DNA from 2 places in the Rossellomorea vietnamensis genome. Region 2 is predicted to be linked to the other one. Evidence: riboswitches for the same ligand, from Rfam matches in the RefSeq annotation. Region 2 holds a riboswitch; the other holds the start of a gene.
The links. Region 2 has a riboswitch for cobalamin ahead of N5C46_RS06300 (ribonucleoside-diphosphate reductase subunit alpha). Riboswitches for the same ligand answer to the same signal wherever they lie in the genome.
Positions count from the first base shown of each region.

Region 1 (8,915 bases), 820 kb from region 2:
TGAACTGCATCCGAATACTGGATAAAAGCCTCCCAATCGTCTTTTCTTCATTTCTTGCAGGAATGATGATGGAACATTTCTTGACCAGATAACTATTCCGTACATGAACGGAATTCTTCACGGTCGGAATTCTCGTAAAAAGGAAAATGGTAAGGCCCAATGCGACAATCCAGAAATACATCTGTTTTCACCTTCTTTGACAAAATTCTGCTGTATCGCCATTCTAACCATAATATTTACCCGTGATACGCATAGGGCGTTTTTTAGCTGATGTCTCATTGGGATGGATGGGGATCGACGGTATCTGAGTTATTTGCGTTTTCTTCCTTCTCATCAGGATAAGGGTCAAAGAAATTAACTACTTTTCCCGGTCCAGAGAATCCTATCACTTGTTCTTTATCATCTTTCGCCTTGTCGGATTTCTTCATAAAAAAACTCCTTTCTAGCCATTAGTTTGGCGAAAGAAGTTTTTTTCATGCCACTATTTGTTTTTCCAATGTCCATCTATGAATTCATCCCGCCCTGACTTTGCGCGATCTTGTTTGTATTCCTCCGGATTCGTTTTGTAGAACTTTTGATGATACTCTTCTGCCGGATAAAAGGTTGAGGCAGGAAGGACGTTGGTGACGATCGGCTTCTTGAATCGCCCGCTTTCTTCAATCGTGTGTTTTGACTCCTCAGCCAATTGTTTCTGGTGTTCATTGTGATAGAAGATAGCTGTTCGATACTGTTCACCGCGATCGTGGAATTGACCACCGTCATCAGTCGGGTCAATCTGGGGCCAGTATAACTCCAATAGCCTTTCATAAGGAAACAGAGCGGGATCATAGGTGATCTGAACCACTTCATAATGTCCGCTGCCACCGGCTTTAATATCCTCATATGAAGGATTTTCAAGATGACCTCCAGAATATCCCGATACGACATCAATAATCCCCGGCAGCTCATCGAACGGCTTTACCATGCACCAAAAACATCCGCCTGCAAAAGTAGCGACTTCTCTATCATTCATTTAGCAAACCTCCTGTACCATATGTACTCCTCTAAAGCAGTAAAGCAATAGCTTGAACAGATTCTACCATGAAAGCTTAAAAGGAACAATCAAAATAGCTTGTCTGCTTCAGCTGTGCCGACTTTACGATTAATCTTTTTCTACAATTTTCAACAAATTCATTAAAATTCATTTCCTAACGGATGGAATTTGTGTATAATTCTTTTGAACGGAACAATTTCATACGTCACGAAATCAGGTGAAGTGTAAGATGTGATTCTTCTTAGCTTCTTAATAGGGAAGTTGGTGTAAATCCAACGCGGTCCCGCCACTGTAAATGGTAGTGAGCTGAACATTTACCACTGTGCAAACATGCACGGGAAGGTATCAGCAAACTATGACCATGAGCCAGGAGACCTGCCTGATTTTAAGCGCACCAATTCTACGCGGATAGAAAGGTGTAATATGCATGGTTCACTGAATATAAACCTATATATGCATCTTACACAACATCTCTAGTCCACTGGAGATGTTTTTTTGTCTGTCAAAATGTTAATCAACAGGGGGAATAAGAAATGAAACACACAGTAAAAGCCTTACTTGCATTGTTAGTAGCCATCGGATTCCTGACAGCATGCGGAACGAATGACGGGGAACAAACGAAGAAAAAGGAAACAGCCGAAGTAAACCAAAATGAATCCGGGTATCCTTTATCATTGACTGACGCGCTTGATAATAAAGTCACCCTGGAAGAACAACCTAAACATATCGTTTCGTTAATTCCCAGTAATACGGAGATTTTATTCGAGCTTGGGCTCAATAAGGAAATCGTCGGGGTGTCAGACTTTGATAACTTCCCAAAAGAAGCCGCCGATAAAGAGAAAATCGGTGGAATGGAGTTTAACGTAGAGAAAATCGTCGGCTTAAATCCGGACCTGGTCCTGGCCCATGAATCCACAGCAAAGTCAGCAGAAGAAGGTTTGAATCAACTGAAAGATGCAGGGGTGAACGTATTCATCGTTCAAGACGCTAAAAGCTTTGAAGAAGTATATAACACAATTCAGGACATCGGGACACTTGTCGGTAAAAAAGATCAGGCAGATTCCGTTGTTTCTGAAATGAAATCAGATTTAAAATCCATTCAGGAAAAAGCAAGTGAAATAACTGAAAAGAAAAGAGTCTATGTGGAAGTTTCCCCTTCCCCTGACATTTATTCAACAGGTAAGAACACGTTCATCGATCAAATGCTATCTATGGTCAATGCTGAAAACGTCATGAGTGAGCAGGAAGGCTGGGTACAGGTGAACCAGGAAGCTGTCATCTCGTCTAACCCTGATTCAATCATCACTACATATGGTTATTACAGTGAAAATCCGAAAGAACAGATAATGGGAAGAAAAGGATGGGAAGATGTGACGGCAGTTAAGAATGGGGATGTTCACGATGTCCATTCTGATTTAGTCACACGGACAGGTCCAAGATTGGTTGAAGGAGTAGAGGAAATTGCAAAGTCGATCTATCCAGAGGTATTTGCAGAATAAGATAGGGATCACATACGGATTGGCAGGGATTTTTATACTCATAGCAGTGCTTGCAGGTGTTTCGATCGGTACGATATCAATTCCACCGATGGATATCCTTTACATCATCGGTTATAAGTGGTTCGGTTTTCAAATGCCTGATACAGTTAATCCCATGTTTGTGAACATCGTCTATACGATCCGACTTCCAAGAGTATTGTTGGCTCTATTGGTCGGTAGCTCCTTAGCCATTGCAGGGGCTTCCTTCCAAGGGCTGCTACGCAATCCTCTGGCTGATCCCTACACATTGGGAGTATCATCAGGTGCATCGGTGGGGGCAGTCATCACATTATTTTTCCATTGGAGTATCCCTTTCATCGGGAAGTTTACGCTCCCCTTTTTCAGTATTGTTTGTTCGATCATCACCGTATTTCTCGTATTATGGTTTGCACAAAAGGTTGAAAGGACCATGAAGGTCGAGACCATTATATTGACAGGAATCATCTTCAGCTCGTTTCTGGGCTCGGTGATTTCATTGATGATCGCACTCACAGGTGAGGAACTGAGGCAGATCATCGGCTGGCTTCTTGGAAGTGTATCCATGAGAGGCTGGGATTACGTTGCGATCATCTTGCCTTTCTTCCTTATTGGGGTGGTGTTGCTCATACTGAACAGCAAGGAATTGAACGGCATGAGCTTCGGAGAGGAACAGGCCCGTCATATCGGCATCTCGGTTCAAAAAAGGAAGCTGATCATTTTGATAGCCGGAAGCATCCTGACGGGGGCAGCGGTGGCCGTGTCAGGAACGATCGGATTTGTCGGCCTTGTGGTTCCTCATTTCCTGCGAAGAATGATCGGACATGATCACAAGCATCTCCTCCCCCTATCAATCCTTGTAGGAGGAGGGTTCCTTGTACTCGCCGACCTGCTTTCCAGAACGATCATCGCTCCGACCGAACTTCCGATTGGAGTGATCACCGCCTTGATCGGTGCACCGATGTTTGCTTATATTCTTTTAAAGAAAAGAGGTCTTTCAACATGATCGATGTAAACGGGGTCTCAGTAGGATACGGCGATCAAAAGATCGTGGAAGACATGAATTTTCATATTGACAAGGGAGAGTTCTTTGGCATACTTGGCCCAAATGGAAGTGGTAAGACGACGTTACTGAAAGCGATGACAGGTCTCCTTCCTTTAATGGCTGGGGTCATTACATTGAAGGGAAGGCCGCTTCATCAGTTTTCTTCGAGAGAATTGGCTACCCATGTCGCGGTATTGCCCCAGATATCGACTGAAGCATTTTCGTATCAGGTGAGGGAGACGGTGATGCTTGGAAGATATGCTCACCAGAAAGGTTTCTTTAAGGGTACGACCGACCGGGACAAAGAGATGGTGGACAAGGTGATGGAGCAGACGGGAATTTCTTCGTTTCAGTACCGATACCTGCATGAATTGTCAGGTGGTGAACGGCAACGGGTGTTCCTGGCACAGGCTCTTGCCCAGGAACCTCACCTCCTCCTTTTGGATGAGCCCACTAATCACCTTGATCTTTCCTATCAGAAGTCACTATTGGATTTGATTAAAAATCAAACAGATCAGGGGACATTAACGGTCGTGGCCATTTTTCACGATTTGAATTTAGCGAGCCTATACTGTGACCGTTTACTCCTATTGGACCAGGGTACGACGAAACTTCTCAATCATCCGGAAGAAGTGTTGAAAGAAGAACATATCGAAGAAGTCTATCATACAAAGGTTCAGAAACAGGCTCATCCTTTGGTGGCCAAACCTCAGATGGTGATCGTGCCCGAAGGATCCCTCACTGAAAACCTGGTATTAGATGAAAGGTATATGACATTGACCGAAGATTGCATCCTTTATTCTGCACCATTCCCGTTGAAGTGTATGTCCTCGGGTATTATCGGAGCAGGAATTGGTTGGTACTCTCACTTCATGAACCGACGGGTACCCGTTGATTATGACTGCCGGGATTACAAACAAGATATGAAGGAGTATCTCATTACGAAAGAACTGGATCCGTCTTTATCTGTCGGTATGATGACGGCTCTCGATTTGTCTAACATGATATGTGAGCGTTTTGAGATGATGGGGAAATCGGTTTTCGTCATCGTGACCGCCGGTGTCGGAAATGCCATGGATGTATCAACGAGCTTTCAATATGATATTGATTCTAAACCGGGTACGATCAACACCTGGGTGTTCATTAATGGGAATTTATCTGATGAGGCCTATATCGAAGCCCTCGTCACTTCCACGGAGGCAAAGGTGAAAGCTCTGAATGATATGGAAGTAAGGGACAAAAGAAACGGTAACCTAGCAACCGGAACGCCTACAGACAGCATTCTGATTGCTTCCAGTCAAAAAGGGGAGATCGAACCATTTGCAGGACCGATCACTCCGATAGGTAAGTTGATCGGCAAAGGAGTCTATGAAGTCACAAAAAAAGCCATCCAACGTTATATGGGTTAATAAAAGGACTTTCATAGTAAGGAGGCACAATTTCTCATGGGAAGACTTTTTTTCATAACCGGAGGGGTTAGATGCGGGAAAAGTTCCTATGCAGAAAGGCTTGCGTCGGAACTAAGAACATCGAATGAAATTTTGATCTATCTTGCGAGTGGAGTGAGTACGGACCGGGAAATGGAAAACAGGATCTTAAAACACCGACTGGATCGCCAATCTTCTCATGAAAAGTGGAAGACCATTGAAAGGCCACTGGCTATCGGGGATATCGTCGATACTATACCGTCCAATGCCATTGTTCTATTAGATTGTCTCACGACTCTGCTGACAAACGAATTGTTCAACGGGGGTATGGAGGGGGGAAGGAATGTAGAGGATCGTATCTATGAGTCTGTCATTCAGTTAGCAGATAAAGTAAAAGCATTACTTGTTGTAAGTAATGAATTATTTCATGACATTCCACCGAAAACAGACGAAATACTCCAATTCCAAAGGATGCTGGGAAGATTACATAGAAGATTGGTGGAGAAGTCGTATATAGCAATCGATATGACGGTTGGAATCCCGGTTATGAAGAAAGGGATTTCAATGAAATGAGATTAGTAAAGAGTCTACTCCTTAATTTACAGTTTTTTACGGTACTTCCAGTGCGAAAAGAATTCTCGCTTGGAAAAAGTGAAATGAGATGGATGGTACGCACATTTCCTATATTGGGTTTATTGATCGGAATGTTTCTCTCAAGTGGCTATGTGTTACTGGCATCCTTTACACCCATGAGCTCATTGGCATTATCATTTTATATTTGGGTGATGCCCATCCTCCTTACCGGTGGAATTCATTTGGACGGTTATATGGATGCAAGCGACGCCTACTTTTCCTACCGGGATCTAAAGAAGCGCTTAGAGATCATGAAAGATCCCCGAATCGGTGCATTTGGTGCCCTATCTCTTGTGGTATTGCTTTCCTCCCGCTTTTTATTCATATATGAATCCGTCCACTATTCTAATACTGCTGTGATTTGTTTGATTCTGCTGTCGATCCCCATTTTCAGCCGTATCCTCATGGGAGTTAGTCTCATTCTTATCCCCGCGGCCCATAATTCCGGTATGGGGTATAGCTTCAGTAAAGATACGAAATGGAACGATGTTTTGTGGATGCTGGCCTCTTTGATAGGGATCATAGTGACAGGCGTTTTCCTGAATAGCCTTTTTCTTTATGCTGCCTTCACGATTGTAACGGTCGGATTTTGCCTGTTTGTTTACTCGAAGAGCATAAAGTGGTTTGGAGGCATGACTGGTGACACAGTCGGAGCAAGTGTAGAAGGGGTGGAGTCGATTTTATGGATGACTATATGGCTATTGCTTTCATTCGACATGGTTTAACAGATGCAAATGAGAGAGGGAAATACATCGGTTGGTCGAACCCGAGCTTATCACGAAAAGGAATCGGTAAGCTTAAACAAATAAAGCGATCCTTCAAGCCATATGAGGGATGTTTTTCAAGCGACCTAAACCGATGTTTGGAAACCTCGCATTTTTTGTTTCCTGAAGCCTCTATCATTCCATCTCCTCTATTAAGAGAATTACATTTTGGAGAATGGGAAGGCTTGACCTACGAGGATTTGAAGGGAAATGAAGAGTATCAGTATTGGTTAACCGATCCCTCTAATTCTCCTCCAGGAGGGGAAGGGATACATCAATTTATAAAACGAGTCGAAGTTGCCTGGGAGCAAATCAAAGGACAAATCGATTCACTTAATGGGAATCGGTACTCAGTCATAACCCATGGTGGAGTCATTCGGCACCTGTTAACTTCTCTTTCCCCCAAAAGTGATCCTAGATCTTTTTGGGATTGGGAGGTCTACCACGGAAACGGATATGAATTGGGTTGGAAAACAGAAGAGAATTGGAGGGACCAGAATTGTACTTCATTACGGGAGGTTCCTTTAATGGCAAGGGCCAATGGGTAAGAAAGCATTTTCGTTTGAAGAGAAGCGACACGGAATGGGTCCGGTTATTTACAGAAGGGATGGAAGAAGCCCATCCATCAAAGCCCATCCTCGTGTTGGAGGGGCTTGAGTATGCCGTTCGATCTGCCCTTTTACGTGGGGAGCGCGACGTTAGGAAAGAATTCTTCCAACGGATGGAGGAGTTGAAGAAGTGGGAAGAAGAACATCCAGAACGAAAAGTGATCTGGATCGGGTCAGAAATAGGGAAAGGAATTGTACCCATAGACCACATTTCAAGGGAATGGAGAGATGTGACGGGCTGGATTTATCAGGACCTTGCCCAAAAGTCGCATAAGGTATGGCTTGTTTGGTATGGCATGGCTACTTCAATAAAAGGGTAAGGGAGGAAATAATAATGCAACTTTATACAAGAACCGGAGACAAAGGTCAGACAAGTCTAATCGGGGGTAGGGTCGATAAGGACGATATCAGGGTGGAAGCATACGGGACACTGGATGAAGTCAATAGTTTCATCGGTCAGGCTATTAGTGAATTAAATCATGAGCGGTTTGACGATATCGTAAAGGACTTAGTTACGATTCAGCATGAACTCTTTGACTGCGGGGGAGATTTATCCAATGTCTCAAAAAAGAGAAGGAGCAAGCTTCAAATGGATTCCGTCCTCGCTTTGGAAGAAAAAATAGACGATTTGGTCAGAGAAGCTCCACCTCTTGAAAAATTCATACTGCCGGGTGGTGTAAAAGCTTCTGCGAGTATTCATATTGCACGGACCGTTGCGAGAAGGGCAGAGAGATGCATGGTTACCCTATCAAAGACAGACGGGGACTTTCCGGTTGCTTCGTTGCAATACATCAACCGATTATCAGACTACTTTTTTGCTCTGGCACGTGTGATCAATCACCGAAGCAGTGTCAAAGACGTTGAATACCTTCGCAGTGCCAACGTATTCGGTAACATCAAGAAAAATAATAAGTAGTGTTATAAGGTTCTCTTTCTTTATAAAGGAAAGGAGGAAATAAGATGGTTCAACTTAGGGATGCCCTGTCGGTTTCCATTAACGAAGATTTTGAACTGATTCTAGCGTCTGATTGCAGTGGAGGAATCGGAAGGAAAAAGGGGGACGAGGTACAGGTTGATCCTGACATTGTAGGATATTTCGGTTTTCGAGTCGCTGTGATGGAATGTTTATCAGCCGGTGCCCGCCTCATGGCAGTTCAATTAATGAACTTCACAGGAGACAGCGTGTGGGAGGGGTATGCCTCGGGAGTGCGGATGGGTTTGAAGGAACTTGATATGGAGGATATTCCCCTAACGGGAAGTTCAGAATCCAATTTCAATCTAAACCAGTCTGCACTCGGTGTAACCTGTATTGGTATGAGAAGGAAGGAGCGGCACTTTCTTCCGCAAAAAGATCTTTCATATGCTCTTATCGGCATTCCTTTAGTAGGGAAAGAAGTATTAGTATATAGATCATCCATAGCCCCATTGAGTCTGTTTCATACGTGCATTCACCATCCTTCCATAATCGATATTTTACCTGTAGGTTCAAAAGGTGTGCGTCATGAACTGTCTCTGCTTATTGGGAAACCGTTGAAAAGGGGAGATGTAGACTCCACGCAAGACTTGGATAAATCAAGCGGGCCCGCCACTTCATTTATCATTTCCTACAATAAGGAAGAAGAACAGAATATAAGGAAACTTACCGGTGGTCATTTTCAATCCTTGATCTTATTTGACGGTAACAACTAAATACTTTTATAGATATTTGTGGTAAACTATATTCTCGGGGTGAACCGGTATGGAGAAAAGTGTTAGTTTATCCAGTATTCTGTGATTGTCAATTTCAATTGTATAGAGTACTATTTCATATTATCATCGGTTCATCATGAATGTCATAAAAGTAGGTGAAGAAATGGAGTCACGACTAGATCGAAAGACCAAAAGGAAAAAA
Region 1 is NZ_CP104558.1:402,228-411,142, forward strand. It holds gene N5C46_RS02165 (glycosyltransferase family 2 protein) at 1-181, opposite strand, end outside; gene N5C46_RS02170 (hypothetical protein) at 276-428, opposite strand; gene msrA (peptide-methionine (S)-S-oxide reductase MsrA) at 482-1,012, opposite strand; cobalamin riboswitch at 1,232-1,431, shown strand; gene N5C46_RS02180 (ABC transporter substrate-binding protein) at 1,567-2,532, shown strand; gene N5C46_RS02185 (FecCD family ABC transporter permease) at 2,495-3,553, shown strand; gene N5C46_RS02190 (adenosylcobinamide amidohydrolase) at 3,550-5,001, shown strand; gene N5C46_RS02195 (bifunctional adenosylcobinamide kinase/adenosylcobinamide-phosphate guanylyltransferase) at 5,038-5,592, shown strand; gene cobS (adenosylcobinamide-GDP ribazoletransferase) at 5,589-6,377, shown strand; gene N5C46_RS23280 (histidine phosphatase family protein) at 6,347-6,964, shown strand; gene N5C46_RS02205 (bifunctional adenosylcobinamide kinase/adenosylcobinamide-phosphate guanylyltransferase) at 6,916-7,344, shown strand; gene N5C46_RS02210 (cob(I)yrinic acid a,c-diamide adenosyltransferase) at 7,359-7,940, shown strand; gene N5C46_RS02215 (ATP-binding protein) at 7,985-8,713, shown strand; gene N5C46_RS02220 (LCP family protein) at 8,877-8,915, shown strand, end outside.
Region 1: it holds a riboswitch for cobalamin, as region 2 does, so the genes downstream of both, N5C46_RS02180 (ABC transporter substrate-binding protein) here and N5C46_RS06300 (ribonucleoside-diphosphate reductase subunit alpha) in region 2, are expected to answer to the same signal.

Region 2 (8,915 bases):
TATACAGGGCCCCACTCGGAGTAGTAGGCATCATCAGCCCATGGAATTTCCCCTTCCATCTGGCTGTCCGCTCCATCGCGACTGCTTTGGCTACCGGAAACGGGGTTGTGGTTAAGCCAGCTACCCATACTCCTGTGACTGGCGGGTTATTATTTGCAAGTATATTTGAAGAGGCCGGACTTCCGAAAGGACTTCTTAATGTAGTGGTAGGAAAAGGGTCTGAAATCGGGGATGACATCGTGACCCACCCCATCCCCCGCTTGATTTCCTTTACAGGATCTACGGAAGTGGGACGCCGCATCGGGGAGCTTGCAGGGAAAAATCTTAAGAAAACGGCTTTGGAGCTCGGTGGCAATAATGTCTTTATCGTACTTGATGATGCTGACCTTGATCAGGCTGTTGAATCAGCCCTTTTCGGTAAATTCTATCACCAGGGGCAGATTTGCATGAGCATCAATCGGATCATGGTTCAACAAGGAATGTATGATAAGTTTGTGGATGCCTTCGTTTCCAGAGTGAAAGAATTACAGGTTGGAGATCCTTCTGACAAAAAGACACAGATCGGCCCATTGATCGATCAAAATCAAGTAGACCGGATATTGAAAGATATTGAAAGCAGCAAGGAAATGGGCGCTGAAGTGGCACTTGGAGGAAATGCAGAAAAGAACTTATTATATCCGACCGTTCTGACCCATGTGACAAATTCCATGCCGATTGCAAAGAATGAAATTTTCGGACCAGTGGCAGCCATCATACCATTCGATTCCGAAGAAGAAGTTGTAGGGCTAGCTAACGAACATCCTTATGGCTTAAGCGGAGCAGTCCATTCTTCATCCATCGAAAGAGCGACGAATGTGGCTCATCAAGTGGAAACCGGGATGATTCATATCAATGACGAACCGGTGAATGACGAGCCCCATATGCCATTCGGCGGAGAAAAAGATTCAGGACTCGGACGCTTCAACGGGGAATGGGCACTCGAAGAATTCACGACGGTGAAATGGGTGGCCGTTCAACATAAGAGAAGGGATTATGGTCCTTTTATTGAAAAGAGATAACAAAAAGCGAGTCATGCCGACTCGCTTTTTATTATGATTCCTTTACAGCTCATCAAATCCATTGGCATCCGATGTTTTAGTATACTGCCTTGATTTTTGTTCAAAGAAATCGGTCTTTCCCCTATCGACTTCCTGATACGCTATGATCCATTTAAGCGGATTCGTTTTGTAGCCCTCGAATGGTTCGTCAAAACCTAATTGCTTCGCTCTTTTATTGGCCATGAATTTAATATAATCCTCTACATCACTCATCAGAAGCCCTTCCACATGGGATCCAATGATCTCTCTTCCCCATTCCATTTCGAGGTGCGCTGCCTGTTTGAATGTTTCCTTCCCGAACATACGCAGCTCTTCCGTCTGATAAGAAGGATTTTCATTCAAAACTTCTTTAAATATTTTTTCAAACAACCCGACATGAAGCTGTTCATCACGATTGATATAATTGATCATCGTGCTCGTTGCGACCATCTTTTGGTTTCTTGCTAAATGATAGAAAAAAGCAAAACCTGAATAAAAGAACAATCCTTCCAGGATGACATCATAAATGATTGACTTTAATAGATTCTGAACAGTCGGTGATTCAACAAATCCTTTATAGCCATTTGTGATAAATTCATTCCTTTTCAATAGAATGGGATCGTTCTTCCAAAAGTCAAACACTTCATTTTGCTCTCTTTTCGATACGATGCTGGATAACACATAGCTATAGGAATGGTTATGCACGACTTCTTGCTGTGCCAGGATGATCATCAGGGCGTTTAGGCTCGAATCCGTCAGGTAATCTGCCACTTTTCCCGCATAGTCGGTTTGAACGCTGTCAAGCAGCGCCAGGAGACCTATGATTTTTAAAAAGGATTCCTGCTCATTCTTCGACAAAGTAGGGAACTGCTTAATATCTTTAGCCATATTGATTTCAAATGGAGTCCAGAAATTCCCCAGCATCCTTTTATATTTCGGGTAAGCCCAGGGAAACCGCACGTCATCCCAGTTTAATATATTGGAACTTTTCCCGTTTACGATACCCGTTGATTTATTTGGGGCCAGTGAATCAATCAGGACCCGCTGTTTCAATTCTTCCATTTTCCTTCTTCCTCCCCTAGCTATGACAGCTTTCGCATTCTTCGAAATTGGATACGGACGTAGACCTTACATAATAAGTGGTTTTCAATCCGGACTTCCATGCGTCCAGGTGAAGATCCAGTAAATCTTTAGCCTTGATGTCATTACGCACATACAGATTAAATGAAATCCCCTGATCGATATGCCTCTGCCTCCTTGCGTTCTGTTCCACACTCCAATGTTGATCCACTTGATAAGCGGTCTTGTAATACCAGGTTGTTTCCGGAGACAGATCGGGAGCGGTCACTGGAATCTTGTAATCTTTTTTTTCTTCTGAATACTGGAGCCTGAATATCGGATCGATACTCGCAGAGGACCCCGCAATGATCGAGGTTGAGGAATTGGGGGCTACCGCCATTAAATATCCATTACGGATCCCTTTGTCTTTAATCCCATCCTTTAATTCAATCCATCTTTCACTTGAATAGTCCCGCTTCAGAAAATAATCTCCCGTCGCCCAGTCCGAGTCGTCGAAATAAGGATAGCTTCCTTTTTCCTTTGCCAGTTCATGGCTTGCTTTTATCGTATAATAAGCAATCTCTTCATAAAGGTAATCACAATAGTCGACCGCCTGACTGCTTTCCCACTTCAATCCCTTCAGGGCAAGGAGATGATGCCATCCGAATGTCCCTAATCCGATTCCCCTGTACCGCTGATTGGTGATCTGGGCCTGCAGGACGGGAAGGTCGTTTAAGTCAATCACATTATCCAGCAGTCTTACGCCTATCGCCACCACTCTCTCAAGCTCATCATCCAGGATGGTCTTGGCTAAAGAAATGGACGCGAGATTGCATACGACATAATCTCCCGGTGACTTATATGTGACGATCTTCCCATCTTGTATCACCTCTTCTTCCATCACAGTCGCACTCATATTCTGAGCGATTTCGGTACATAGGTTACTGCAATAGATCATCCCTTTATGGGGATTGGCATTCATGCGGTTTACGCTATCCCGGTAAAACATATACGGAGTCCCCGTTTCGAGCTGAGATATCATGATGCGCTTAAAGATTTCAATGGCAGGCACCACTTCCCGTGAAAGGGTGGGGTGAGCGACACATTCCCAATACTTCTCACGAAAACTACCAGCACCGGATGTTTCGTCATAGAAGTCTTCCAGGGAAAAGCCCATGACTCCTTTCACTTCATGAGGGTCGAATAAATACCAGTCTTCCCTCTTTTCCACCTGTTCCATAAATAGATCGGGTAAGGAGACGCCCGTGAAAAGATCATGGGTCCTCTGCCTTTCGTCCCCATTGTTCAACCGGGTATCCAGAAAGGGGAAGATGTCTTTATGCCATACATCCAAATATACGGCGATCGCACCTTGACGCTGACCCAGTTGATCGACGGAAACCGCCGTATTATTCAGTTGCTTCATCCACGGTATGACCCCGGAGCTCACTCCTTTAAATCCCTTAATATCACTCCCCCTGCTACGGACCTTTCCTAAATAAATTCCAAGGCCCCCTCCATTCTTGCTAAGAGTGGAAACGTCCGTATTACTGTCATAAATGCTCCTTAAGTCATCTTCAACCGTATCAATGAAACAGCTGGATAACTGGCCATGGCTTTTTCCTGCATTTGCAAAAGTAGGGGTTGCCACGGTCATATACAGATTGGACAGTGCCCAATACGCTTCTTCAATCAAGGGAATTCTTTTTTCCTTTTCCTCATTCATGCATAACGTCATACTGATGACCATAAATCTCTCTTGAGGAAGCTCCAGCACTTTTCCATTATGGGACTTTGTCAAATACCTCTCGGCCAGCGTAACGATCCCTATGTAAGTAAAGAGTTGATCCCTGCTGAAGTCCAGTATGGAACCTAAGTAATCCACTTCTTCCTTGCTATATGAATCCAGTAGTGACGGGGAATAAAGGTGAGCTACAGTTAAATCTTTGACCACTTGATAAAATGAGCCGGATAGATTCTCTTTTGATTTCCCCCTTGAAAATGATATGCCCTCATATAAATCTTTGATGTACAAGGATGCTGCCACATAGGTCCAATCCGGTTCGAGTGCGGTGATACGTTCGATCGCTGTCAGGATCATGAAATGATGAAGCTGTTCACTGGTCCCTTCCTCCTGCTGATTTGCATACATGGTGATTTTCTTATCGAATTCTGTAAAATCCAGGTTGGGAAACTGTCTGCTGAGGCTGTGGAGAATCCCTTCCACTTCTTTTTGTCTTACCATTGAGAATGTCATGTTCATTCCTCCCGATTCTTAATGTGGGAAGGAGTCAAAAAAAGCCCATCCTTCAAGAAGGACGGGCTTTAAACAATACGGAGATATAAATAGACCTAAAAGCCTATTATAATCCTCGCTTTATCCTCCCAATTCCCGAAGAAGATAACACGTGTTAAATAAGGCAGGTCTCCTGACTAGCGCTTCACCCTACTCTAAGGCCTTCCCATCGATACGACAGTGGCAGTTCCTTATTTCGTCAGCACATACAGTTGCGGGGACAGCTCCGGATTCTCACCGGATTCCCTTTTAAGTCTAATCAGACACCTTATTCACAGGTTATAATCAATATATAGTCATAAAAATAAAAACAGACACCAAATGTTGTGTCTTTAACTATCATATATGATTCAAAATAGATTTACAAGTAATCTATTCACTTTTATTTTTGCAAAAATAGATCTTGAAATATGCTTATAATTATTATTTTCCCTGAAAAGGGAAGAAGATGATGGAATAGTGCTTCCAAACGGACAGTAGTCCATCTACGTTAACATATATGTGGGTTGAGGGAAATGGAGTCCATCTCTATAATCCAAATAGAAGGTTGTTTGACAGTATTCTTTGGTCCCCAATATTTTTGATAGGTTGTTTAAATGGAGAAAGTCTCGATTTAAACAACCTCTTTTTTTGAACGTATGCAATATTCCTCCTGCTTTATCACTTTAGTAGGATTTGTATTCCCTACATATCAATGTACGGAAGGAGAATCAGCTTTTTCATCTGTGTTTCATCCAGATTACAATCAATATATTTTGACCTAAATACTTTCTTTTTGCAGGTTTTTCATTTACAATGCCCATTAAGTGATTTTTTTTGAAATCACACCTTAGTTCTGAAAGGAGTCTATTATGAAGAAACTATTAACGACTTTACTAGTAGGATTATTAACAATTGGACTAGCCGCTTGCGGTTCGAATGAGGAGAGCCAAAAAGCTGACGATAAACCAAAAACAGAGGCTTCTGACAAAAAGGCTCAAGAAGAGCAAGCGAAAAAGATGGAAGAAATGCAAAAGAAAATGGATGAACAAAAGGTTGAAAAAGATAAGGTCGTCGCCATCGTAAACGACGAAAAAATCAAAGGTGAAGATTTCAACAATGTGTTGACTCAATCACAGATGCAGTATCAACAAATGGGACAGGATCCGACAAGTAAAGATGCTGCCAAAAAAATCAAAGATCAAACCATTGACAGCATAGTCGGTCAAACGCTTCTTATGCAACAGGCCGAGGAAAAAGGCTATAAAGCGACGGATGATGAAATCAATAAGCAGCTCGACGAAGTGAAAAAGCAATACAAAGATGAAAAGCAATTCGAAGATGCCATGAAAAAAGCCGGATTTACCATGGATGAGTTGAAAACTCAGATTGCTGAAAATATTAAGTACACCAACTACGTAGAAAAAGAAATCAAAGTCGACGAAGTGACAGAAGATGAAATGAAGAAGTTTTATGATCAATATGCAAGTCAACAGGGGCAGGATCAAGCAAAGGATGCACCAAAGTTTGAAGATGTAAAACCACAGATCAAGACTCAGCTTGAACAGCAGAAGAAACAAGAAAAGCTTGTTCAACATGTTGAAGATTTAAAGAAAAATGCTAAAATTGATGTGAAAATCTAACACAAGTCAGAAAGCCGCCTTTTTATGGCGGCTTTCTTTTTTTTTCTATCTTCCACAGGAGGTTTTTCTCCCTGTCCCGGGGGTATGGTATAAGAACCTATCATTTAAGGAGGATGAGCATCATGACGAAAAGAACAAATCAAAATCCGGAAAATGCCGAGCAGGATCAGGAAAGTATCCTTGATCAGCATGAAAGTGAACAAAATGTCGATCCCATCCCTATCGACGAACTAAAAAAAGACCAGCGTGACGAAAAGAAAAAACACGATACTAAAGACGAATAAATAAACCGCCCTGTGGATGATCCACAGGGCGGTTCTATATTATTCAGCTAACCAATCTGTATGGAAAGTACCTTCTTTGTCTATACGCTGATACGTATGGGCTCCGAAATAGTCCCGTTGTGCCTGCAGCAGATTCGCCGGCAATGATGCAGAACGATAGCTGTCATAGTAAGCTAATGCACTGGCGAGACCCGGTACAGGAATACCCAGTTTGATGGCTGTTGCCACTACTTCCCTTGCTTCATCCTGATAATTTTCAACAATCTCTTTAAAATATGGATCCAGGAGCAGATTTGTTAAGCCGGGATCACGATCATAGGCATTCTTGATTTCTCCCAGGAAGCCGGCACGAATGATGCATCCACCTCTGAAGATCATGGAAATTTCACCTGGTTTAAGATCCCAACCATACTCATCCGACGCCGATTGAAGCTGTGCAAATCCCTGTGCATAAGAACAGATCTTGCTCAAGTACAACGCCTTGCGGATCATTTCGATAAACTCCTGTTTATTACCTGTAAACTCTTTATTTTTAGGTCCTCTCAGGATTTTGCTCGCCTTCACACGTTCTTCCTTCATGGCTGAAATGAAACGGGCAAAAACAGATTCAGTGATGATGGATAACGGTACTCCCAATTCAAGGGAACTGATGCTTGTCCATTTTCCTGTCCCTTTTTGACCGGCAGTATCTAAAATGACATCTACAAGGGGCTTGCCTGTTTCTTCATCCACCTTAGTGAAGATATCGGCTGTAATTTCAATCAGATAGCTGTCAAGCTCCCCGGCGTTCCACTCTTTAAATATTTCATGAAGTTCCTTTGCACTTAACCCAAGCACATTCTTCATGAGATAATACGCTTCACAAATGAGTTGCATATCACTGTATTCTATTCCGTTATGAACCATTTTCACGTAATGGCCGGATCCGTCCGGACCGATATATGTACTGCATGCATCCCCTTTTACCTTGGCAGCGATGGCAGTGAGGAAAGGTTCGACTAGATCGTACGCTTCTTTCTGGCCACTTGGCATAATCGCAGGTCCGTATAAGGCACCCTCTTCTCCACCGGATACTCCTGCACCGATGAAGTTGATTCCCTTCTCCTCCAGCGCCTTGTTGCGGCGGATGGTATCTTCAAAGTATGCGTTCCCACCGTCGATGAGGATATCCCCTTTATCCAGATGAGGTAGCAATGAATCAATCGCTTTGTCCGTAATATTCCCGGCAGGTACCATGATGAGAATTTTACGCGGTACTTCCAACGATTGAACAAATTCACTTACATCATGTGTTCCAACCAAATACTTTCCTTGATGCTCGTCGAGTACTTCTTTTACCTTTTCATCCGACACATCATATATAGAAACTGAATATCCTCTGCTTTCAAAGTTTAAGGCGAGGCTCTTTCCCATCACTCCGACGCCGACGACTCCTATTTGTTGTTTTGTCATTACGTTCATTCCTTTCTAGTACGAATAAATAGATCACTTCACCGTTATTATTATAATACGAAATAAATTTCCGTGGTGGATTTTTCATGAAAAATTTTTTTCTTATATAAGATTAGATGAAATTTTTTTCTCTGCTTCTCATTATAAATTCCCCACAACAAGAATGAAAGGCATACACTGTTTACCACAAACCCCGCCTCATCACACATCTATCTGTAGAAAACCTACTATGATCGCTCATTTTATTATTGCTATTCATAATAAAATTATCCATTCTTTCAACATAAGAGGGACGGACCTTAAAGGTCCGTCCCTCTCATTATTATACATCAAGTCTTTCAATGATTGTGGCATTGGCCATGCCGTGTCCTTCACACATGGTTTGCAGACCGTATCTTCCTCCCGTGCGTTCAAGCTCATGCATCATGCTCACCATGATTCTGGCTCCACTGGCCCCTAATGGATGGCCGAGGGCGATTGCCCCTCCATTCGGATTTAGCCTGGAAGGATCCGCATCGATCTCCTTCAACCATGCAAGTGCCACGGGGGCAAATGCTTCGTTCACTTCAAATATGTCAATATCTTCGACAGACAGCCCCGCTTTTTGCAGGGCTTTCCTGGTCGCAGGGATGGGTCCCGTTAACATCAGGGTGGGATCAGATCCCACCACAACACGGGTGTGAATTTTAAAACGTGCTTTCAGGCCCAATTCATCGGCTTTTTCCCTGGACATAAGAAGCAGGGCTGCGGCACCATCACTGATTTGACTGGCATTCCCCGCATGAATGACGCCATCTTCTTTGAATGCAGGTTTTAATTTCCCAAGGATTTCGAGTGATGTTTCTTTTCTTGGTCCTTCATCTTTCGTGAAGAAGAACGGATTTCCGTCTTCCCCTTGTACTTTCACACCATAAATTTCACGATCGAAACGTCCTTCTTCCTGGGACTTTAAAGCTTTCTGATGACTATCATAGGAGAACCGGTCTAATTCTTCACGGGTAAAACCATATTTATCAGCGATTCGCTCTGCTGATAACCCCTGATGAATGATTTCATGTTTTCCCCTTAACTTTTCACTAAAATCTGCACCTTGATAATTAGATCCGATCGGCGTTCTGGTCATGTT
Region 2 is NZ_CP104558.1:1,224,445-1,233,359, forward strand. It holds gene N5C46_RS06290 (aldehyde dehydrogenase family protein) at 1-1,058, shown strand, start outside; gene N5C46_RS06295 (ribonucleotide-diphosphate reductase subunit beta) at 1,101-2,138, opposite strand; gene N5C46_RS06300 (ribonucleoside-diphosphate reductase subunit alpha) at 2,155-4,392, opposite strand; cobalamin riboswitch at 4,537-4,717, opposite strand; gene N5C46_RS06305 (SurA N-terminal domain-containing protein) at 5,283-6,053, shown strand; gene N5C46_RS06310 (hypothetical protein) at 6,176-6,337, shown strand; gene gndA (NADP-dependent phosphogluconate dehydrogenase) at 6,377-7,789, opposite strand; gene N5C46_RS06320 (thiolase family protein) at 8,112-8,915, opposite strand, start outside.